Regions from separate parts of the Desulfovibrio desulfopostgatei genome, predicted to be linked through region 1. Evidence: predicted binding sites of a transcription regulator. Region 1 holds the regulator's gene; each other region holds the start of a gene.
What was found. Region 1 encodes sigma-54, which starts transcription at its own class of promoters, with help from an activator protein. Its sites were predicted from a motif close to CTGGCACGGNNNNTGCTT; they were not measured.

Region 1 (5,818 bases):
CCGGCACCATGAACCCGTTCCAGCACGGCGAGGTATTTGTTACCGATGACGGCGCGGAAACGGATCTGGATCTCGGGCACTACGAACGTTACCTTAACGTGCCCATGTCGCGGAAGAACAACACCACTTCCGGCGCCATTTACAACCACGTCATCGCCAAGGAACGTCACGGCGATTACCTGGGCGCCACTGTGCAGGTGATCCCGCACATTACTGATGAAATCAAGAGCGTGGTGCTTTCCCTTTCTGAAGGCGAGGACGCGCCCGATGTCGCCATTATCGAAATCGGCGGCACCGTGGGCGACATTGAAGGCCTGCCCTTTCTTGAGGCCATCCGTCAGTTGCGTTCCGACCTTGGACGCGACAACTGCCTGAACATTCACCTTACCCTGGTTCCCTACCTGCGCAGCGCTGGCGAGCACAAGACCAAGCCCACCCAGCACAGCGTCAAGGAACTGCTCTCCATCGGCATTCAGCCCGATATCATTCTGTGCCGCTGCGAGCAGAGCATCCCCGAAGAACTGCGCCGCAAGATCGCCCTGTTCTGCAATGTGGATCAGGACGCCGTGTTCTCTTCGGTTGATGTGAACAATATTTATGAAGTGCCGCTCAAGTTCTATGAGGAAGGCTTTGACCAGAAGGTGGCCATCATGCTGCGCCTGCCCGCGCGCAATGCCCACCTTGAAGCCTGGGAAAAGCTCGTGAGCGACTGCGCCAACCCCAAGGGCAAGGTCACCATTGCCATTGTGGGCAAGTACGTTGACCTCAAGGAAGCTTACAAGAGCCTGCACGAAGCCCTCATTCACGGCGGCGTTGCCAACCGCGTTGAAGTGGAACTGCGCTACGTCAATTCCGAGAATGTGGACGAAAGCAATTGCGCGGAATCCTTCAAGGGCTGTCACGGCATTCTTGTGCCCGGCGGCTTTGGCTACCGCGGCGTGGAAGGCAAGATTGCCGCCATCCGCTATGCGCGTGAAAACAACATTCCCTTCTTCGGCATCTGCCTTGGCATGCAGTGCGCGGTTATCGAATTTGCCCGCCACGTGGCAAACCTTGATGACGCCAACTCTGAAGAATTCAACCCGCTTTCTGACCACAAGGTTATCTACCTTATGACCGAGTGGTTCGACTTCCGCACCAAGAACGTTGAAAAACGCGACGCGGGCAGCGACAAGGGCGGCACCATGCGCCTTGGCTCCTACCCCTGCAAGGTGCAGCCCGATACCAAGGCCTTTGTGGCCTACAAAAAGGGCATGGTTGATGAACGTCACCGCCACCGCTACGAATTCAACAATGCCTTCAAGGAAATGCTTGGCGAAAAGGGCATGGTTTTCAGCGGCACCGCCCCTGACGATTCGCTTGTGGAAATCATTGAACTGAAGAACCACCCTTGGTTCCTTGGCTGTCAGTTCCACCCCGAATTCAAATCCCGGCCCATGAACGCGCATCCGCTGTTCCGTGAATTTATCGGAGCGGCTAAAAAGTTCGCCAAGGTGTAATTTCGCGGCGTTAACGCAGCGAGGCTTGTTGGTTTCCACCAAGCTTGGGTATCGCAAAATCGCGCAAAAAGGGGAGGGCATTGCCTTCCTTTTTTTGTGCGCAGATTATTTCCAACGGCGCAAATGCTGCGCCAAATCTGGATTTTTGGCGCTGACAGCCCTTGCCGCTGGCTGGGGATGCCGTGAACCTGATCTTGCAACTGTTAGCTATTGCATAATTTTTGCAGATGTGGCACAGTACTTGTAAACAGATAATTCTATAGTCCTATGGCTAGTTAAGGCAAAAGAGTACACATGGCACTGGAACTACGGCAGCAACTCAAGCTGTCACAGCAACTGGTAATGACCCCGCAATTGCAGCAGGCAATCAAGCTGCTGCAGCTCTCACGCGTGGAACTTCTGGAAACTGTGCAGCAGGAACTGCTTGAAAACCCCTTTCTCGAAGAATCTTCACTTACTGACGATTCCTCCCTGGAGCAGCACGAGGAAAGCCGCGAAGCGCCCAAGGAGGAAGTGTACGACAGGGAACTGGCCAAGGATGCCGACTGGGAAGATTACCTCGGCGAGTTTGCCAGCACCCCCCGCCTTTCGCAGTCGCGCGAATATGAACTTGCCGAAGAAATTTCGCCTCTTGAAGCCCGCTATGCGGCCAAGCCCACCCTTGAGGGGCATCTGTTCTGGCAGTTGCGCCTTTCTTCGCTGACAGAAGAGCAGAAGGCCATTGGCGAGGTCATTATCGGCAATCTCTCCTCAGCCGGGTATCTGCAAGCCAGCATTGAAGAAGTGGCCGAAATGGCCGAGGTTGCGCCCGAGGCCGTGCTGCCCGTGCTTGAAAGGGTGCAGCTTTTTGACCCCATCGGCGTTGCCGCGCGTGACGCGCGCGAATGCCTGATGGTGCAGATCAAGAACCTCAATTACGCTCGCGACCCCATCCTCGTGGAGCTGGTAGAATCGCACCTCGAAGACCTCGAGGCCAAGCGCTACAAGCCCCTGCTGCGCAAGTTCAAGCTCGATATGGAAGAGCTCAAGGAGTATCTGGATATCATCCAGAGCCTTGACCCATTGCCCGGCGCAAGTTTTGGCGGCGGCGAGCCAACCTACGTAAGCCCCGATGTATTTGTGTACAAGATGGGCGACGAATTTGTGATTTTGCTCAACGATGACGGCCTGCCCCAGTTGCAGCTTTCGGCCATGAGCCAGATGAACATTGGCGGCTCGGAGAAGGAAAAGGACTACTGCGCAGAAAAGATCCGCTCCGCCTCATGGCTTATCAAGAGTCTGTATCAGCGCCAGCGCACGCTTTACAAGGTTATGGAAAGCATTGTGCGCCATCAGCAGCCGTTTTTTGAAGACGGCGTGACCAAGCTCGCGCCGCTCATTCTCAAGGATATTGCTGACGACATCAGCATGCACGAATCAACGGTGAGCCGCATTACCACCAACAAGTATGTGGCAACGCCCCACGGCATCTTTGAATTGAAGTTTTTCTTTAACAGCGGCCTTGAACTCGATGACGGAAGTCAGGTAGGCTCAGAAAGCGTCAAGGCTCTGATCAAGAAATTCATCTCTGAGGAAGATACCCGATCCCCCCTCAGCGATGAGCGTATCGGCGAAATGCTCAAGGAACGCCTCAAGGTCAATATTGCGCGGCGTACGGTGGCAAAATACCGCACGGCACTTGATATTCCATCTTCGTCAAGGCGCAAGGAGCATTTCTGATTCCCCGTCGAGTGGCTCAATACTTAGGAGGAACTTATGAACATCTCATTTGCATTCAAGAATTTTGAAGCCTCCGAACATCTGAAGAAGTATGCCCGTCGCCGCATGGAAAAGCTGGGACGGTTTTTTGGCAAGGCCTCTGGCCTTGAAGTTGCCGTTGTGCTGACAGTCGACAAGTTCCGTCATCGCTGCGAAGTGACCGTTACGGGCGAAGGCCTGCACATCAATGCCACGGAACAGACCTCGGATATGTACGCCGCCATTGACCTTGTGACAGACAAGGTCGAATCGCAGATCAAGCGCCAGGTGGCCCGCGTAAAGGCCCAGCGGCGGCACGCCCGCAATACGGATGTGGACGTGTTTACCTACAACCTCGATGCCGAAGCCGACGTGCAGCAGCCCGTTGACGGCACCGACCGCCTCGCCACCAAGCCCCTGCATCTGGATGAAGCGCTCATGCAGCTTGATTCCATCGGCAGCGAGTTTCTGGTGTTCTTTAACGCAGAAAACAACCGCATCAATGTGGTATACCGCACCAAGGTGAGCGGCTATGCCCTCATTGACCCCGTGTTGTAATCATTCATAATGAGGGGGCGGGCTGGCAACGGCCCGCCCCCGTTTCAGGCGCACCCCCCCTGCCGGTTGCCGCGCAATGGCCTTACACGGGCTTGAGCGCGGCGCGGATTTGGCAACGTCCGTCAGAAGCCTGTGGCGCACAACCCCGGCTGCAAACGGCGATCTGACCCCGAAGAGGCGAATGTCATGAAGGATTCCGCGCAGATACCCCCCACAGATTCCACCCTTGACGCAAAGCCTGATGCTGACGCGCCCGTTCCCGGCGTGGATGTGCAGGTGTGCATTGTCACGGGCCTTTCCGGCGCTGGCAAAAGCACGGCGCTCAAGGTTTTTGAAGACATGGGCCACTTTGTGGTCGACGGGCTGCCCGTGAGCCTTGTCATGGAAATGGTGGACATGATGTCGCGCCCCTCCATGAGCCATTTCAAGGGCATCGCTCTGGGTATGGACCTGCGCCAGAGCAATTTTGTGGAAGACATCAACGACTGCCTGAGCATGCTTGCGGGCAAAAACATCCGCCCCATGCTGCTTTTTCTTGAGGCCAACAATCAGGAACTCATTCGCCGCTACGCTTCGACACGCCGCCCGCATCCGCTGGAACGCGAGGGCATGGGCCTTGAGGCGGCGCTGCTGGCAGAGCGCAGCAGCCTGCGCCCTCTGCGCGAAATGGCTGATCTGGTCATCGACACCTCGCGTTTTTCCATCCATGACCTGCGGCGCGCCATCCAGAAGCGCTGGAGCGGCAACAAGGGCAAGCTGCGGGCCATCAGGGTCAACGTGATTTCTTTTGGCTTCAAATACGGTGTACCGCGCGAGGCTGATCTGGTTTTTGACCTGCGTTTTCTGGCAAATCCCTATTTTGTGGACGAGCTGCGCCCCATGAGCGGCAAGGACAAACCCGTTGCCGACTATGTGTTCAATTCGCCCCACGCCCGCGAATACCGCGACAAGCTGGTTGATCTGCTGTTTTTCATGCTGCCGCTCATGGAGGCCGAAGGCCGCTACCGCATAACCGTGGCCGTGGGCTGTACCGGCGGCCGCCACCGCTCGGTGGCAATGGCCGAAGAAATTTTACAGGCGCTGCGGCAGGCTGATTATCCGGCTTTTCTGGAGCATCGGCACCTTGAACTTGGCTAAAAAAGCTGGCACGTTCTGTTGCGTGAGGTTGTCATGACGGACGAAAACAAGAAGACTCAGGTTGGAATCATTCTGGTTTCGCATGCCGACTATGGTTCGGCCATGCTGCGCACCGCCGAATTCATACTCGGGCAGCAGAGCGACTGCAGCTCCATCAGTGTTGACGTGGCGCACGAGGTTTCCGAAACCGTTCGCCGCCTTACAGACGCAACCCAGCGGCTCGACAAGGGCGCGGGCGTCATTATTCTTACCGATATGTTTGGCGGCACGCCCACCAATCTTGCGCTTTCGCTGCTGGCAACCCATAAGGTTGAGGTTGTTACCGGCGTTAACTTGCCCATGCTGCTCAAGGTGTTTACCTCGCGTGACAAGGAGCTTGAAGAAGTGGCCCGCATAGCTGGCGAGGCAGGTGCAAAAGGCATTGTGGTTGCGGGCAGCATGCTGCGCAACAAACGTGACAAAGCCGATAGCTAGTATGTGGTTTCGCGTGGACAATCGCCTGGTTCACGGCCAGGTAATCGAGGCCTGGTTACCCTACACAGGGGCGCGACATCTGGTGGTAGCCAACGACGAACTTGCGGACGACATAATGCGGCAGCAGATAATTGAACTGGCAGTGCCGCAGCGCGTGATGACCCATTTCATCAGCGTAAAGGAACTGGCTGCCACGCTCAATTCCTGCGGCGATGACTGTTTTGTGCTGTTTGCCAATTGTCAGGATGCGCGGCGCGCCTGTGATGCCGGCATCCTCATGCAGGTGCTGAACATGGGCAACCTGCACTACGCGCCGGACAAGCTACAGGTGCTGCCCCATGTGGCCCTTTCCGCACAGGACAGGGAAGACCTGCACGTTATACAGGATCATCTTGTGCAGCTTGATTTTCGCT
Region 2 (5,818 bases), 1.3 Mb from region 1:
AAAAGGCCAGCAGGAGGGCGTAGGTCATGGCCTGACTCATAATGGAGAAATACACGCCCGAAACCCGCGAACCAAAGGCCAGCCTGCCAAACACATAGGCCAGCAGGCCGGGCAGCAGCACCACCAGCAGCAGTGCCACCACAAAGTATTCGCTGCCCTGCCAGAACCAGGGCAGTTCTTTCCAGTTCAGAAAAACCATGAAGTCCGGCAGGTTGGCATTGCCGTATACGCCGCGCGCGCCTATCTGCCGCATGAGGTACATGCCAAAGCCGTAGCCCCCAAGGGCGAAAAACGCGCCGTGCCCAAGGCTGAGCACGCCCATGAAACCCCAGACCAGATCAACGGAAAGTGCCAGCAATGAATATGTCAGGTATTTGCCCAGCAGGGTGACCATGTAGCCCGGCACATGCAGGGCGCTGCCTGCAGGCAGCAGGCTGCCTGCAACCACAGCCAGCGACAGCAGGGCGGTAACAGCCAGAAAGTTGCGGGTAGGCGCGTTGAGCAGCCTTTCCCGTTCAAAGATATCGGTCGCCATTTATGCCTCCACCGCGCGGCCCTTTTGCGGAAACAAGCCGCGCGGGCGCTTCTGGATGAACAGGATAAGGCAGACCAGAATGATGATCTTGGAGAGCATGGCGCCGCTGGCAGGCTCCAGAAACTTGTTGGCAATGCCCAGGGCCAGCCCGCCCGTCAGCGTGCCCCAGAGGTTGCCCACGCCGCCAAACACCACGACCATGAAGGAATCCACAATGTAGGTCTGGCCCAGATTGGGGCCAACGTTGGAAACCTGGCTCAAGGCCACGCCAGCCATGCCAGCCACGCCGGAGCCAAGGCCGAATGTCAGTGCGTCCACGCGCGAGGCGCGTACGCCCATGCAGCGGGCAATGGCCCTGTTTTGCGATACGGCGCGCACTTCAAGCCCCAGCCGGGTGCGGTGCATGGCCACATGGATGAGGGCGAATACGCCAAGGCAGAACAGGATGATGTACACACGGTTGCAGGTCAGGCTGAAATGCTGGGTTATCTGCCACACGCCGCTCATGAATTCCGGGTTCTGCACGGCGCGGTTGAGGGGCGAAAACATGGTACGCACGGCCTGTTGCAGCACAAGGCTGATGCCGAATGTCGCCAGCAATGTTTCCAGCGGCCGACCATAGAGAAAGCGGATAACAGTCTTTTCAAGCAGCACGCCTGTGCCGCCGCTCACCAGAAAGGCGGCGGGCACGGCCAGAATGAGCGCAAGACCAGGCTGGCCCGGCAAGAGCTGCTGCATGCCCCAGGCCGTATAGGCCCCAAGCATGATCAGTTCGCCGTGAGCCATGTTGATGACGCCCATGACGCCAAAGGTGATGGCAAGGCCAATGGCGGCTAGTACAAGAATGGATCCCAGACTCGTTCCAAAAAAGAGCATTTCAAAAAACTGCGCCCACTGGGCGGAAACGCGCTGGGAATAGAGGGCATCGTCCGCCGCTTTTGCCACCGCCGTGTCGGATGAGGCGGCAAGCGTGCGCAGGGCGTTGAGGGCTGCCGGGCTGCCGTTGCTGTTCAGAGCCTTGACGGCGGCAAGCTGGTCTGAGCGCACGGCGGCAGGATCAGCCGCCACGTACAGGGCAAGGGCCGCGCTGAGGTTGCCGCGCACGGCTTCGTCCTTTTCCCCTGTCAGCAGTTTGTTCAGGGCCTCTGCCTTGAGGGGCGGAGTGGCGCTGTCCATAAGGGCCGCCGAAGCCTGACGGCGCTTGGCCGTGTCTGTGGAGGTAAGGGCCTGAGCGTTGAGGATATCCGTAATGCGCTGGCGCTGGCGGTTGCTTGTGCCCACCTTGCGCAGGGCATCGGCGCTCTGCGCCGCGCCAAGTTCTCCCTTGGCGTCAAGGGACCGCGCCTGACCTGCATCATCGCTCACAAAGAGCGCTCCTGCGGCGGCATCGGCCAGCAGGGTATTGCGCAGCAGGGCTTCCAGCAGTTTTTCGCGCAGTGGCGCGGCAAGGCTACTGTCATCCTTTTCCAGCGCGGCAATGGCCGCATCCCTGTCCGCTACCTTGGGGCTCACCAGAGCCTTGAGCAGATCGGCTGGAATAATGGATGGCGAAGTTTGCACCGGGGACGCGGAAGGAGTCGAAACCGCGCCCCCGGCATTCCCGTCCGGTTCCGGTCCGGACGCCAGCACTGCGGGAGGCAGGCTGAAAATTATGAGGCAGCAGAGCAAGAGCGCCGTGCGCATGGGAATATCCTTTAGTCTGGTCTGCCGGGTCTGCGCTGGTGCTGGCCCTGGCCGACGTGCCGTGGGGGGATTGCGGGGGCCGCTGGGGCCCCCGCCGCAGATTCATACGGTTGCGCGGGCTACTTGGAAGCGCCGCCGCATTTCTTGGTCTTGGTGTTGTAGTTGCCGCAGTTGATGGGGTCGGTCCAGTCGCCGATCAGATCCTTGGATTCGGGCAGGTAGTGCGACCACGCTTCGCCGGGAACCACGGAGGGAGTTTCCCAGACCACCTGGAACTGGCCGTCAGCCTGGATTTCGCCGATCAGCACGGGCTTGGTGATGTGGTGGTTGGGCAGGACCTTGGCCACGCCGCCGGTAAGGTTGAGGGTTTCAAGGCCCACAATGGCCTTCAGAACCTTGTTCACATCGGTGCTCTGGGCCTTTTCAACAGCCTTCACCCACAGGTTGAAGCCGATGTAGTGGGCTTCCATGGGGTCGTTGGTCACGCGCTTGGGATTCTTGGTAAAGTCGTGCCACTTTTTGATGAAGGCCTTGTTGGCGGGATTGTCCACGCTCATGAAGTAGTTCCAGGCGGCCAGATGGCCTACCAGAGGCTTGGTGTCTATGCCGGAGAGTTCTTCTTCGCCCACGGAGAAAGCCATGACGGGAATGTCGGCGGCAGTGATGCCCTGGTTGGCAAGTTCCTTGTAGAAAGGCACGTTGGCGTCGCCGTTGAGGGTGGAAACCACGGCGGTCTTTTTGCCCGCATTGCCGAACTTTTTGATTTCAGCAACGATGGACTGCCAGTCGGAATGGCCGAACGGCGTATAGTTGATGAGGATATCTTCCTTTTTCACGCCCTTGGAGATCAGGTAGGCTTCGATGATCTTGTTGGCGGTGCGGGGGAACACGTAGTCCGTACCGGCCAGCACCCAGCGCTTCACGCCGAGGTCGTTCATCAGGTAGTCCACGGCGGGAATGGCCTGCTGGTTCGGGGCCGCGCCGGTGTAGATGACGTTGCGCGAAGATTCTTCGCCTTCGTACTGCACGGGGTAGAAGAGGAGACCGTTGAGTTCTTCAAACACTGGCAACACGGACTTGCGCGAAACCGAGGTCCAACAGCCGAAAACAGCGGCGACCTTGTCCTTGCTCAGCAGCTCGCGGGCCTTTTCTGCAAAGAGGGGCCAGTTGGAGGCAGGGTCCACCACCACTGGTTCCAGTTTTTTGCCCAGCAGGCCGCCTTTTTTGTTCTGCTCTTCAATGAGCATGAGCATAACGTCTTTCAGCGTTGTTTCGCTGATGGCCATGGTGCCGGAGAGCGAATGCAGAATGCCCACCTTGATGGTGTCTTCCTCGGCCTTTGCGTTCAGCGAACCGCACAGGGTGACGAGCATGAGAGCCAACGCCGCCAACGTTTTCTTGAACATGTGGAGCCTCCTTGGAACTGTCTGTATGTCTGTACGTGACGCGGCGCACCCCCATGGTTGCCGCGCTGCTTGCTACAGCACATAGGTAAGCAAGAGGCGTTCCAAGACGATATTTTTTGTAATAATTTGTATTTGTTTGATAAATTTTTATGTAGTGCTCTAAAATTAAAACATTTTTGTAAAATTATGGGATTTTAAAACAATTTTGTATGCATTCAGAGTGGTGCTGTATGCCCTGCCACAGTTCTGAGCGCCAGCGCAAAAAAACACACCCGGCCCGGCAGATTACAAGTCTGCCGGGCCGGGTGTGAAGTGCTGTATGCCGTGCATCGGTTTGAGGCGTTATGCTGGGGTGGAAGGAGCAAAACGGCGGTGATCTATGCCGTACTTTTTCATCTTGTAATAGATGATGCGGTAGGTGATGCCCAGATCGCGCGCGGCCTGATGGATATTGCCACGGGCATTTTTGAGGGCATCCACAATAAATTCCTGCTCCACCCGGGCGATAGTTTCGTTAAAGCCGAGGCCGCCGCCCGTGGGGCCGGTGCTGCTGCTCTCCGCGCTTTGCAGGGTGCTGGGCAGGTGATGGGCGCGCAGCACGGCATCTTCGCAGATGAGCACGGCGCGTTCCATGACGTTTTTCAGTTCACGCACGTTGCCGGGCCAGTGGTATTGCAGCAAAAGGTCGATGGCAGGCGTGGAAATGCGCCGTACCGGGCGGTCGTATTCCTTGCTGAACATGCGCAAAAAATGCTCCGTGAGGGGCAAAATGTCCTCCGGCCTTTCGCGCAGCGGCGGAATGAACACGGGAAAGACATTGATGCGGTAGTACAGATCCTCGCGGAATAGCCCCTGCTCCACCAGTTCTTCCAGCGGGCGGTTGGTTGCGCAGACAAGGCGCACGTCCACCTTGTAGCGGCGTTCATCGCCAAGAGGCTGGATTTCGCCTTCCTGAAGCGCGCGTAGCACCTTTGCCTGTGCGGTGGTGGAGAGGTCGCCGATTTCGTCCAGAAACAGCGTGCCCTTGTCTGCCTGGCGGAAAAGGCCGGCACGGTTTTGCACCGCGCCTGTGAACGCGCCCTTGCGCCAGCCAAAAAGCTCGCCTTCAATAAGTTCCGAGGGCAGGGCGGCGCAGTTGAGCATGACCAGCGGCTGCGTGCGCCGAGGGCTTGCTGTGTGCAGGGCCTGGGCCATCAGTTCTTTGCCCACGCCCGACTCCCCGCGCAACAGCACGGTTGCGCGGCTGGCCCCGGCCTGGGTAAGGCGGCGCAGCACGTGCCGCAAGCTCTTGGAGGTGGCAATGACCGAGGCTGGCGTGCCGCTGACAAGCGGTTCATCGGGCAGCATGCAGAAATGCTGGCGCGCCATTTCTTCCTGCAAACGTGCCACCTGTCGGCCCACAAGCGTGGCTACGGTTTCGAGAAAGCGGCAGCGCAGATCCAGTTCTGATTCCGGGGCGGTGGGGGTATCGGCGCTCAGGGTGCCGATAACTTCCGTCTGGTCGGCATTTTCAACGCGCACCGGCACGCTGATGAATGCCAGCCGCGCCATTTCTTCCTGGCTGCGGCCAAAAAGGCGGTTCTGAAAGTCTGGCCGACCCTGCATGCATGAAACAATAATGGGCCTGCCCTCGGCAAAAACCTGACCAGTGATGCCTGATCCCGGCTCATAGGCGGCCTCGGGCGCGTCCGCAGGGCCGTAGGAAAGCGAGAGCTTGAGCTCGCCGCTTTCAGGGTCCTGAACCACAATGTGGGGCCTGTCGAAGTGCATGTCTTCTGCAAGAGCCGCCAGCAGCTCCCGCAGAGAATCGTGAAAGGAATGGCCCGGCGATAGGGCGGCCAACACCCGGTTAAGGGTGTCGAGGCACTGCCCTGTGCCCATGAAGGGCGCGGCGAAATGGGCTTCTTGCATATGTCCCCTGCTCAATGCGGCGTGAGTACGGCGCTGTTTTCCTAAGTTGCCGAACATTGTCCATAGCTGCGTTACGCCTTGGTGGCGGGCATCTGCTCACGCAGTAACCTGAGCAATCTCAACCAAAATTGCTGCAATACGGAACGGCACATCAGGCATCGCGGCACATGGTGCGCGCTGATGCAGACTGAGGGGGGAAGATGCGGGATCTTGTCTGACCTGTTGTCGGCTTGCAGATGGTGCAATCCCAGGTCGTTGTGCCCCCTGTGGGGCTGATTGCTCT
Region 3 (5,818 bases), 800 kb from region 1:
GAACATGGCCCCGGTATCAAGGTAGGAAAGGCCAAGCCCTTCGGCCACACGCCGGGCCAGCGTGGTTTTGCCCACACCTGCCGGGCCGTCAAGCGTCACCACAGGAAGCCGCGCACTCATGCCTTTTCCCCTTTGCGGGCAATAATATCTGCCATGGCGGAAAGGAATGCGAGGTTTTCCTGCTGGTTGCCAATGCTGACGCGCAGCAGATCCGGCAAACTGTAGCTCTTGAGCGGGCGGATGATGATGCCGCGCGCGAGCAGGGTTTCAAAGCATTCGGCAGCGGTGGGCGCGCCCTCGGGCATGCCGAACATCAAAAAGTTCGCTTCGCTTGGCCACACCTTGCAGCCCAGAGCGGTCAGGCCCGTAAACAGTTCTTTACGGCCTGTGCGCACGGCACCCTGCGTGGCGTTGTAAAAAGTATCATCGGCCAGTGCCGCCAGAGCCGCTTCTTCTGCCAGAATGTTGACAGAGAAGGGCAGGCGCGCGCGCCAGACAAAATCCGCCAGATGGTCAGGCAAAATACCGTAGCCCACCCGCATGCCCGCAAGCCCGAAGCTTTTGGAAAACGTACGCATGAAGGCCGTGTTATGGGGCATGATGCCGCTCGCCAGCAGGGATGCGGCTTTTTCATCCTCGGCAAAATCCACGTAGGCTTCGTCCACCACCAGCAGGCAGTCGGGGGCCTTCTGCGCCAGATCGCGCGCAAGGGCCTCCACGGCAGCACGCGGGGGGCAAAAGCCCGAGGGATTGTCGGGCGTGGTCACAAAAACAATGCGCGTGCTGGCGTCCACCAGTTCCAGCAGGGCGGCAAAATTGAAGGAAAAGTCTTCCTCAAGAGGCTGCCGCCGGATTTCTACGCCGCAAATACGCCCCTGAATGGGGTAAATGCTGAAACAGGGGTTGAAGCACACAATGTTGTGCGCGCCGGGTATCGCCAGAATACGGATAAGCAGGTCAATGATTTCGTCCGAACCATTGCCCACAACCACGCGGTGCTCGTCAACGCCGTGTCGCTGGCCCAGCGCCTTTGCCAGCCGCGGATTGCCGCCCTGCGGATACCGGAAGGCCCCGGACGCGTGGCGTTCCACAGCTTCGCGGGCCAGAGGGGGCATGCCCAGCGGGTTTTCGTTGCTGGCCATCTTGATAACCTGGGGCAGGTTGTACTTATCCTGGATTTCGGCAATGGAAAGGCCGGGAACATAGGCCTTGAGGGCCATAATTTCCTGGCGCACACTGATCTCGGACATGGTTACTCCACCGGTATCGCCCTCAAGGGCGAAGATTCATGGCTGCGCATGGGCGCAAGGCGTTTTGCGGCGCTTGTCAGTATGTTTCAGCCAGCAAACCATCGCAATGCGACAGCTTGCTGGCTGAAAAAGTTGGAAAGCTTGTCTTTCTTTATGGCTCTGGTACTGGCGCAACTGCCTGCGTGCCTGCAGGAAGGGCCAGATCCGCCAGAGTTATTCGCCTGCTTCCGTGGGGCGCACGGTCAGCACGGGCATGTCGGCGTTCTTGACCACCTTTTCCGCCACGGAGCCGAAAAGAATGCGGTCAATGCCCTTGCGGCCATGAGTGCCCATAACGATAAGGTCGGCCTTTTCTTCACGGGCGCGGTTGAGGATTTCTTCGGCGGCATAGCCGATGAGCACCTGTCCCTTGGCTTCAACACCCACGAAATTTTCGGCCACAAACGATTCCATGGACTTTTCAGCGCCGGTCACAATTTCGCCGACAAAATTCTCAATGGTATTGGGTGGCACATGAAAGCCCACGTACTGACTCAGCGAGGGGGCAGTGTATACAACAAGCACGCTCGCATTGAGCCCCTTGGCAAGGAGCACCGCGTATTCGGCAACTTCCTTGCTGTGTTCGGAAAGGTCTACCGCGCAAAGAATCTTCTTGATATCCTTCATGGCAAACTCCTGTTCCCCCCGGTAGGCAGATTGATTAACGGGCTGGCTGAATATGGCCGACCAAGAGGGGTTTGGTTTGGGGTCGCAGCCTTTATCCTTTGCCTTCATCTGTAATAAATGGTAGTTTTTTTCGGCACAATAGACAAGACATTTCGCCTAACGCCGCCAAGGGGCAGGGAAATTTTTTCCCCATTGCTTCTGCCAGCCTGTGAAAAATCAGCCTGTTATGGAAGTAAGCCTTTGTGGCAGGATTTTTGCATTTTTTCTGCAACGGCAGTACGCCAACCCTGGAGGCGACATGAAAGTTACCAACGATCAACTTGAGGCGCTGTTACGCCAGCAGAGCCAGACCCCGGGCGCAACCCGAGCGCAGACGGCGCAGGGCGGCTTTGAGGCGGCTTTGAGCGAACAGATGGGCCTTGAAAATGCCGTTGCATCTTCTGCGTTCCCCACAGCGGCGGCGGGGCAGACCTCGCAAGCATCCATGATCAGTCAGATGCTGCTTGGCTCCACCCAGTCCGAATCGGTAGATGTGGACGAAGACGTTATCCAGAGCGCCTTCTCTCAGGCTTCCGGCACGCTGGACATGTGGGATTCGTACGTTAACGCCCTGGGCTCTTCGGGCCAGAATGGTTCCTTGCGCGAAGCCTATTCCCTGTTGCAGGGGATAGACGGGCAGGTTTCCGCCCTCAAGAACAGCACGGCCTCTGTACGAGGCCAGAATGCTGGGCTTGATTCTCTGGTCAACGAGCTTGACGTGATGACAACGACAGAAAAAATCAAGTTCAACAGGGGCGACTATACCGCATAGCCGCCCGGACAGAAAAACCGCCGTGAAATCAGGGTTTCATGGCGGTTTTTGCTTGTGATCAGGCCGTCTGCTCCCATGAGCGGGCGGCTTTTTTGCGCATGGCGGTCAGGGTGCTCCTTGGTGCTGCGTAAATGCGCAAGCCTCCGGAATCATAAGGTTCCGGAGGCTTGCTTTATGGAGGCTCGTTGCCCTTGACTGGGCTGTGCGGTGCGCTTGTAGCAGGTTACTTGTTGCCGGTAGCGCCGGACTGCACGGCATTGCCAGTGGCATTGGTTGCGCCAGGCATGCCAGCCATGCCGGGGCAGTTACCGGGGCCCATCATGCCGTTGCCCATCATGCCATGTCCCATGCCGTGTCCGCCCATGCGGTGCCCCATGCCCCGGCCCATGCCGTGACCAGCCATGAAGGGAATGCCCTTGTCAGACATCTGCTTGAGCATTTCGGCCTTGGCGCTGTACAGCTTGGCGTCGATTTCGCGCAGATCCTTCTGGGCGGCCTTGACGCGGGCGTCGTCGGGCTTGGCGCCAGCGGCGGCAAGGTTGTTCAGTTCAGCCATCTTGGCAAAGTGCTGCTGCATGGTGGGCTGTGTTTTTTCAACAAAGCTCTGGTGGATCTGCTGCATGGTTTCCATCTGTTCGCTGGACAATCCCATGCCAGGGCCCATGCCATAACCCATGCCGGGGCCCATACCCATGCCCATGCCTGTGCCGGGACCCATGCCTGCGGGACCCCGGCCGTCGCCGTTCTGGGCGGAAGCAACGCCCGAAAGGCCGAGGAAGATGGCAAGGGTAAGGGCCGCGCCGCTGGTAACGATCTTGGAGGTCTTCATTGTAGTATTTCCTTTTAGTTTGATGGTAGTTGCGTGTTGGTTAGGTGATTATTTGATCTGGCTGACGGAAAGCTTATCGCCCGTAGCCATGACCGTGACCGTGGGGGCCGTGCGAGCCGGATTGACCGTTGCCGCACCATGAGGAGCTGATCTGGCTATCTGCCGTGTTGGCGGCAGAGGCGTTTACCGCAAAAGCCAGCACCAGCGCCAGGGAAGCGAAAACAAGGGTAAGTTTGATAGAGTTCATGAATATTCTCCTTTATCTCGGCCTGCTCAGGGCAAGTCCGCTCAGATGGATTTTTTCAGTTTTTCGTATTCTTCAAGAGTGATTTCACCAGAGGCCAGCCGTCTTTTGAGAATCGCCATGGAATCTGTATAATCCATGTTTTTTCGCTGTAACGGGAACATTCTGCTGATGAAAGCGACCGCCAGGGAAATAATCAGTATCATGATTATGAGGTGCGTCATGCCATTTCCCCATCCCATTACGCTTCCTATATCGCAGCCATACATATCAGTATCCTCAATGTGACGTTGCGCCGTCAGTTTGTTATTTGTATTCTGATTGGTGCTGCGTATTTCAGCGCCGTTTGATGCTGTATAGGCAAAGGCCGTGCCAAGATGAGTAAAATCTTGTAACCATATAAATTTGTTATGTTAAATTAAATTGATAAATCCCCAGGCTTCTCTGGTTGGATTGATGTTGTCCATTTTTTACTCAGTTGGCTGGCCAGCTATCCAATTTTTACCAGGGGGCTTGCGCGGTGAGTAAAAAATACATACTTATGATACTGCGCCGTTGAGGAAACACTCATGATCCGTTTTCGCCCATCTCTCTCCCAGCGCTTGTCGCGTATGGGCCTTTCACCCTGGATGCTGCTTGGGGCAGCCCTTATTCTCGGCCTGACACTGGTGGGGCTTTCCGTGCGCAGCAACCAGCGCGAACGGGCCTTTATGGTGCACAACCTTACGGACAGGGCCGAGGCGCTCATCTGGGCGCTGGAAGCCGGAACTCGCACGGGCCTGCGCCTCAGCCCCGGCACGGTGCTGGGCCTGCGGCCGCTGCTCAGCGAAACGGCCCGCCAACCCGGCATTCTCTATATGGCTGTTACCGATATGAGCGGGGCCATACTTGCCCAGAGCGGCGACGGCTCGCCGATTCCCGGCGTCCCGGATGACGTCGCACCGGAATTTTCCCCCACTCCCATGCTGGTGCAGCCTCAGGATATCCCACCCCTTGCAGATGTTTCAGACCGGCCCATGTGGCGGGTGCGCAATGTGGATGGAAGAGAAGTTTTTGAGGTTTTTCGTGTGTTTGCGCCCCTGAGTCGTTCACATGGGCAACAGCACATGGGCGGGCAGCAGCATATGGGCGGCGGGCACGGCTCCCACGGCATGGGCATGATGGGCCGCATGCTGGGGCGTTCCCCTGATATTGACGGGCCTGACCCCAATGATGTGTTTGACAATCCGCCGCCGCCCCCTCCCGCACGAGGAGGGTTTGGTGGCCGTCCCGGTCCTGAGGCCCCCCGGCAGGTGGTGGGCGTGGCTCTGGTGGGCTTTGACGCGCGCCCCTTTGAGGATGCTCTGGCGCAGGACGCGCGCAATAACCTGCTTTCTGCCGCACTGGCTGCCGCCTTGGGGCTGGCTGGTTTTGTGTCCCTGTTCTGGATGCACAACAACCGTCGCTGGCGGCGTATTGTGCGCGATCAGCAGGTCATGGCCGCAGAAGTCGTGGCAAACCTTCCCCTTGGTCTTGTGATCAGCGACCCGGACGGGCGCATTGCCATGATCAACGATGCGGCTTTGACCATGTTCGGCAAACAGCGTTCAGAGATATTTCCTTCTGGCACGGAGGCCTCGCAGGGTGATGCCAGCAAGCCCGGCAGGACTGCACGGGCACGGCGGCTGCGCAGTCTGCCCGGTCTGGAGTGGGAAGCCTTGGTGGCCAGGTTGGCTGGAGGGGCGCGCATTCTGGAGCAGGAAACAACGCTCGCCGTGCCGGGGATCAAACCTCTCTCCGTCAGCCTTGGCGGCGCGGCCATGCGCAATGAGGACGGCGCTTTTTTGGGCAACGTATTTGTGTTGCGCGACATTACGGAAATGAAGCGCCTTCAGGCTGACGCCCAGCGCAATGACCGGCTGGCGGCCCTTGGGCATCTGGCGGCGGGTGTGGCGCACGAAATCCGCAACCCCCTGAGCACCATCAAGGGCGTTGCCCTGTACATTGCCAAGCGCATGCCCCTGGGGGGTCGCGAGGAA
Region 4 (5,818 bases), 810 kb from region 1:
ATCATAAACGGCGCAGGGCGTTCCCTTTGCGGGCGCGCGCAGACCATACAGCAGGCACCAGATGTGGCCGGATTGCGCTTGCGCGGCAGTGTCAGCATTCTGTTCCACGCGCACGATTTCTCCGCAGCCAAGGGTTGTCAACTGGCGTATGTACTTGCTGCCAAGCCTGAACACCACAACCCCGCCCAGCAGGGCCAGACCGCAGCAGCCCGCAGCCAGCACAAAGGGGTTATAGCCGGTAATGCGCCGCAAATACGAGGTGGACGCAGCCCGCATGGCGGCTTCATCGGCATGCACGACAACAGTATAGTGCTGCGTGGTGCTGGCAGCCGCACCCCTGAAGGAAACCTTCAGGCCGTAACTACCGGGTTCCGCCACGGCATCGGCGCGCACACTGCCTCGCCACATGCCGTTGCCAAACCAGTAGCCCGCAAAGAATCCTTCCAGATCATAAAAAAGGGCCGGATTTTCCGGGGTAAATTGCGCCTTGAGGTCGCTGTTGACGGGATTTTTGATGGTCAGCGGCCCGGATATGGACACGCTGCCGCCGGGCAGCAATTCGATCACATCCGCGCCAGACCTTGTAAGGCCTTGCAGGCCGTCAAGCATTCCCAGCAGGGCAAAACCCAGCAACAGGGCGCACAGGGCACCCCAATAACGCTGCCGGGCACGGGTCTGGAGGCAGTTTTGCCAACCCTGACTCTTGATGAATTCCCCCATAGGTTCCTTCCTGCCCGCCTGTGGTATGGTCATGACACACGACATGCTGCTGCTCCCGTTTATCGGCGATCAATAACAGGACACATGGACGTTTCGGCCACGTGCCAGCTTACGAGCCGCTGCCCGAGGCGCGGCAGTTCCACAAGGCTCTGAAACTCGGCGGGATATACCTGGCGCACCTTTTTGGTGAGCCAGAAGGCCCCTGCCCACGTAGGCACCGTGATGCCAAAAAACCATGCGCAGAAAACCAGTTCCGAGGCCCCAGAACTGTGGGCCGACTGATACATGCCCACAAAGATCGCGCCAACCATGACTGCGTTGGCCGCAACCCGGATTATGCTGGAATAGAGGGTCTGACGGTAACTGTTCATTGATGCTCTCCTGAGTGTGTTTGTCCACCCGAGGTGCGCCGGAGCGGGGCGAACCGCGCGGGCGCGCAGGGTGGGGGTAGGCACCCTGGGGGTTTACTTCTTGAAGATGTTGGTCTTGGACACGTTCATGATACGCATGGCCTGGGCCTTGTCGGCATTGCGGTAGGCAATGCGCATTTCATCGCCAGCGGTCCACACATAGGCCGGGTAATCCTGGGCTTCAGCAGGAATCTTGAAGGTAATCAAAGACTTCTGACGGCCAGAGTACACGGTGACGGTCTGCTGCTCCTTGTCGATAATGGGGAAGGTCTTGCCCTTGACCTTGGGATGGTCGGAGCCGACGTTCTTTTCCACATCGGTGAACTGCACGGCCAGTTCGCGCACGCTGTTGGTCTTCTGGTCATAGATAAGCACGGTGTTCTTGGCCAGGTCGATCATCAGGCGGCCGCCCACGCTGGGGGCGGGGCCCATGTCTCTGGATTCGACAGGCAGTTTGAAGGTATGCGTGCCGCCGCTGTAATGCGGGTTAAACTGATCGTGCGTCACGTCCACCACGATGGTGAGGGTTTTGGCGTTGGCATCAAAGGCCACGCAACGTCCCTGTTCCACGCCTCCGTCGAAGTTGCAGCCGGTGAGCAGTGCAACAGAGAAGGCCATCGCCAGCATAAGCATCAGGTTACGAATCTTCATGGCGGGTCTCCTTCTAGTTGGCCGCGGGCTGGTTCTTCTTGGCGGCAATTTCCGCCTTGGCGCCCTGTACCATCTTGACGGTTATGTAAAGGGAGATAGCCGACACGAAGCCGAGCACGTCGATCGTAGCAGCCGGGCCAAGCAGCCAGCCCCAAGCCGGGAATTCAGCTTCAACCAGCTTGCACACAACCGAAATGAGGCAGCCGATAACGGCCAGGCCGAACACGAAGCGGATGCCGTAACCCTTTACATACTTGGTGGCGACAACGCCGATCTGCGCGCCGATGGCCGCACCGCACAGCATGATGAGAGCGGCAAGCAGTTCCACGCGGCCCTTGTATGCGTACGAAGCCGTGCCGTAGAGACCGGAGATGGCGACTTCAAAGAGGTCCGTACCCACCGCCAGATGGGTGGGGCAGCCGACAAGATACACCAGGGCGGGCATGCGGATAAGACCGCCGCCGATGCCGAGGATACCAGCCAGCCAGCCGGTGAAGAAGCTGACGAAGATGGGCAGCCATGCGGAGCAGGTGATGTTGGCCTGCTTGAAGTGGAACACCGGAGGAATCTTGATGGCGTGCAGGCGGGAGGCCCAGTCAACGCCGGTGGCCGCGTGGTCAAGTTCCCTGTTCTGGGCCTTGGCTTCGCGTTCCTTCTTGCGGCGGGCGGCGATATCGTGAAATACAAGCCATGCCAGCAGCACAAGCAGGACAACGTACAACCAGCGCACGACCTTGTCGACGGAACCCAGGCGTTCCAGCCACATAACCATCTGCGCGCCAACTTCCACGCCCACGATGGTACCAACCAGCATGGTCAGGCCCAAGCCGTAGTCAACGTTGCCGAACTTGCCGTGCCGCATGGTGGAGATAAGCGATTTACCCGCCATCTGCGCCACATCGGTACCAATGGCAAAGGCCATGGGGAAACCAAGAATGTTCAGACCGGGGGTAACCATCCAGGCGCCGCCCATACCGAAGAAGCCACCGATAATGCCAACGCCCAAACCAAGAATGACAAGGCCCGGCCAGAAAATGAACACGCCGGAAATGGGCATCAAAATATACAACCATTCCATAACTTGCCTCCTTCCGACTACTTTTCGGACAATTCGCGGTGCTTGAGGTCAATGCCGATGTGCGTCATGACGACATCCGCCAGCCAACCCAGGATGCAACCTGTAACCGGGATGATGGCCATAGTCAGAATGGCAAAAAAGAAGTGGCTTTCATTATACATTTCAGCCCACCAGTACAATATACCGTCAAGTTTGCGCGTATCGGCGACCACCACAACGTTGGCAACCTTGCCGCCGCCAGCAGCCAAGGCCGCGCCGGGCAGTGCCGCAACCAGCAGCGCGCAACCTGTAAGCCATGTCCAGAGCCTCTGCATTCTTTTCATAACTTCCTCCACATCAAAATGTGACATCTCCACTTCAACCACTTACCCATTTTGCGATGACTCCCGCCGGGGGCAGGCACCGCCTCGTTGCCTCGAATGTGAAAGTATTAGCAAAGGCTGTGCCATTGCATAATTATTGCCTGTAATTGCGCCTTTTTTTCTATTTTTGCGCGAAAAATCTTGTCACGAAGGGCAATGTTTTTTATACTCAGCTCAAAGATTGCGCTTTTTTGCACAAAATAGGGGAGCACCATGCGCTTACACAGAACACTTCCCCAGGGCAGCTCGCTGGAGTTCACGGCATTCTTTATGAATCGCAGCCTTGCAAGCCGCATGCTGATGCTGGGTTTGCCCCTGCTGGCGCTCGTACTGCTGATTATTTTTACTGCCACGGGCAGCAGTATCGAGGCCATTCTTGATCGCGCAATTGCGCGCAACGCACAGCTTCAGTCACAGGCAATGAGCCTTGCGCTGGAACAGGCCCTGGAAGAAACGCGCAATCAGCTTCTTATTCTCGCTGCTGGCTCCATGGATCAAAAAGACATGGCCAACCGGCTCAAATTCCGCGCCAAGGCTGGCGGCTTGCGCTACAGGGAACTGGCTTTTGAGGGTTTGGCCCCTGACAACCGCTATCTGCTTGTCAACACGGGCGGAGATATCATCAATGTTCCCATGCGGCAGGCCCTTGCCAGCCCCACCGGCCCCTTCCACTCCATTGCTTCTGAACACCGCACCGGGCACGTCAGCGTTGCCCAGCCCGTGGAAGTGACCTATTCCATGGTGCCGGTTAAGGGCAGCAACCAGAATATCAACCTGCACGTGCTGCGTTTTTCCACCCCGGTTCATGATGCGGAAGGCACGTTTGCTGGCTACCTGATGCTTTCGCTGGATCTGCGGGAGCTGCGGGACATCCTGTCCACCTACTCCGGCCCCAATGCCCCCATTGCCGCATCAGGCGATGAGGGGCGTGTGCGTACACTTTTTTTTGACCGCGATGGCTGGATGCTCTTTCAGTCCGAGGTGCCGGATGCTGGCCTGGCCCAGCGCAGCCTGGGCACGGATGCCGTGCGCGCTGGCTTTATCGGCGATTTTGGCAGGCCGGGATTTAACACCGCATTCCGGCCCGGCCCTGAGCACATCAATTACTGGAACATGGTATCAGATGTGCAGGAGGGCAAGTCAGGCCAGCTTCCCCTCTCTGAAAACAGCTCCCTGTGGAGCAGCAGCCAGATGCGGGTGGAGAGGGTAAGCTACGTGCCGGTGACCTTCAGCCCGGTTTCGCAGGCAACAATCGTACTGGGCGGTCTGGCGGTACTGGACACCAGTTTTACCACCACACGCACGGGCGTGCAGCTCATGGGCATCTATGTGGGGGCCTTTGTTGGCGGCATGCTGCTTTTGGGTCTTAGCCTTTGGTGGCTGGCCCGGCAGACGGGCAGATCGCTCAATGCCGTAACGGCGGAACTTGAGCGCTGCAACGCCGAAGGGGACGACAAGAATATAGATATGCCCCAACTGCCGCGCGAACTGGAACGGCTCAAGGCTGGCATAAACACCCTGCTTGAACGCTTGCGCTTTGCCGCGGAGGCCCGCCGCCTGCGAGCTGCAGAGGATGATGCCCAGCAACAGCGCGAGCCAGTGGAAGATCTGCCGCATCCCGAAGACCTGCCCGTCAACAGCCTTATTGGCACATCACCCACCATGCTTGCCTTGTGCGACAATGTCCGCAAGGCCTCGCAGGTGATGGCAGATGTGCTGGTTGTGGGTGAAACCGGTACAGGCAAGGAGCTGGTTTCCGAGGCCATCCACAGGCTCAGTGCGCGGGCTGCGGGGCCTTTCATTACCATCAATTGCGGGGCGCTGGATGAAAACCTGCTTATGGATACGCTTTTCGGGCATGTGAAAGGCGCCTTCACCGAGGCGCGCGCGCCACGTAAAGGGGCTTTTCTGACGGCGCAGGGCGGCACGCTCATGCTGGACGAAGTGGGCAATGCGGCCCCCAAGGTGCAGCAGGCCCTGCTGCGGGCGCTCTCCACAAGACGGATCAGGCCGCTTGGCAGCGATGAAGATGTGCCTTTTGACACGCGCATCATTGCGGCGACCAATGCATCACTTATAGATGATTCGCAAAAAGGCACTTTCCGCGAGGACCTGTACTACCGGCTGGCCGTCATCACCATCAACACGCCGCCGCTGCGGGATCGCAAGACGGACATTCCCTCGCTGGCTGTCTATTTTCTTTCGGAAGCTCTCAAGGCCAAGGCAAGGCTGAAAGCCGAGGGCGGAGCACAGCCCGCTGGCGGGCTGGCTGCAATGACCGCCGCCATGCCGCAGGTCAGCAAAGGAGCCATGGCCAAACTGATGGACTACGACTGGCCCGGCAATGTGCGCGAATTGAAAAACACCCTCACGCGGGCCCTGACATTCTGCGAAGGTGGCATTCTACTTGCAGAAGATATTCAGCTTGGCGCGGCTACCCAGGCGCAAAGCGACGCCATTCCGGCAGGCCAGAGCGAAACTGCGGCAGCTCCGGCGCAGGAATCGCGCAAACCGCAGGAGGATCCTTGCGAACAGGGATTCTGCGCAACGCCCACTGCCGAAGATCCTGCACCGGCAGAAGGTCTGCCCGGCAAGTT

Region 2: the regulator sigma-54 is predicted to act here: its motif matches at 3,712-3,729, upstream of urtA (urea ABC transporter substrate-binding protein).
Region 3: the regulator sigma-54 is predicted to act here: its motif matches at 4,159-4,176, upstream of ACUZ9Q_RS02940 (SHOCT domain-containing protein).
Region 4: the regulator sigma-54 is predicted to act here: its motif matches at 3,291-3,308, upstream of ACUZ9Q_RS10115 (DVU0150 family protein).

The regions. Positions count from the first base shown of each region.
Region 1 covers NZ_JBRBQS010000002.1:1,460,001-1,465,818, forward strand. Annotated here, with positions in the region: gene ACUZ9Q_RS06505 (CTP synthase) at 1-1,499, shown strand, start outside; gene rpoN (RNA polymerase factor sigma-54) at 1,794-3,218, shown strand; gene hpf (ribosome hibernation-promoting factor, HPF/YfiA family) at 3,255-3,794, shown strand; gene rapZ (RNase adapter RapZ) at 3,981-4,931, shown strand; gene ACUZ9Q_RS06525 (PTS sugar transporter subunit IIA) at 4,965-5,405, shown strand; gene ACUZ9Q_RS06530 (PTS sugar transporter subunit IIB) at 5,407-5,818, shown strand, end outside.
Region 2 covers NZ_JBRBQS010000002.1:110,117-115,934, forward strand. Annotated here, with positions in the region: gene urtC (urea ABC transporter permease subunit UrtC) at 1-535, opposite strand, end outside; gene urtB (urea ABC transporter permease subunit UrtB) at 536-2,218, opposite strand; gene urtA (urea ABC transporter substrate-binding protein) at 2,338-3,624, opposite strand; gene ACUZ9Q_RS00470 (sigma-54-dependent Fis family transcriptional regulator) at 3,967-5,535, opposite strand.
Region 3 covers NZ_JBRBQS010000002.1:661,369-667,186, forward strand. Annotated here, with positions in the region: gene cmk ((d)CMP kinase) at 1-120, opposite strand, end outside; gene hisC (histidinol-phosphate transaminase) at 117-1,250, opposite strand; gene ACUZ9Q_RS02920 (universal stress protein) at 1,464-1,916, opposite strand; gene ACUZ9Q_RS02925 (hypothetical protein) at 2,215-2,727, shown strand; gene ACUZ9Q_RS02930 (periplasmic heavy metal sensor) at 2,951-3,556, opposite strand; gene ACUZ9Q_RS02935 (hypothetical protein) at 3,630-3,803, opposite strand; gene ACUZ9Q_RS02940 (SHOCT domain-containing protein) at 3,845-3,940, opposite strand; gene ACUZ9Q_RS02945 (two-component system sensor histidine kinase NtrB) at 4,370-5,818, shown strand, end outside.
Region 4 covers NZ_JBRBQS010000002.1:2,272,884-2,278,701, forward strand. Annotated here, with positions in the region: gene ACUZ9Q_RS10095 (hypothetical protein) at 1-720, opposite strand, end outside; gene ACUZ9Q_RS10100 (hypothetical protein) at 780-1,091, opposite strand; gene ACUZ9Q_RS10105 (DUF4881 domain-containing protein) at 1,185-1,781, opposite strand; gene ACUZ9Q_RS10110 (sulfite exporter TauE/SafE family protein) at 1,795-2,859, opposite strand; gene ACUZ9Q_RS10115 (DVU0150 family protein) at 2,877-3,182, opposite strand; gene ACUZ9Q_RS10120 (sigma 54-interacting transcriptional regulator) at 3,435-5,818, shown strand, end outside.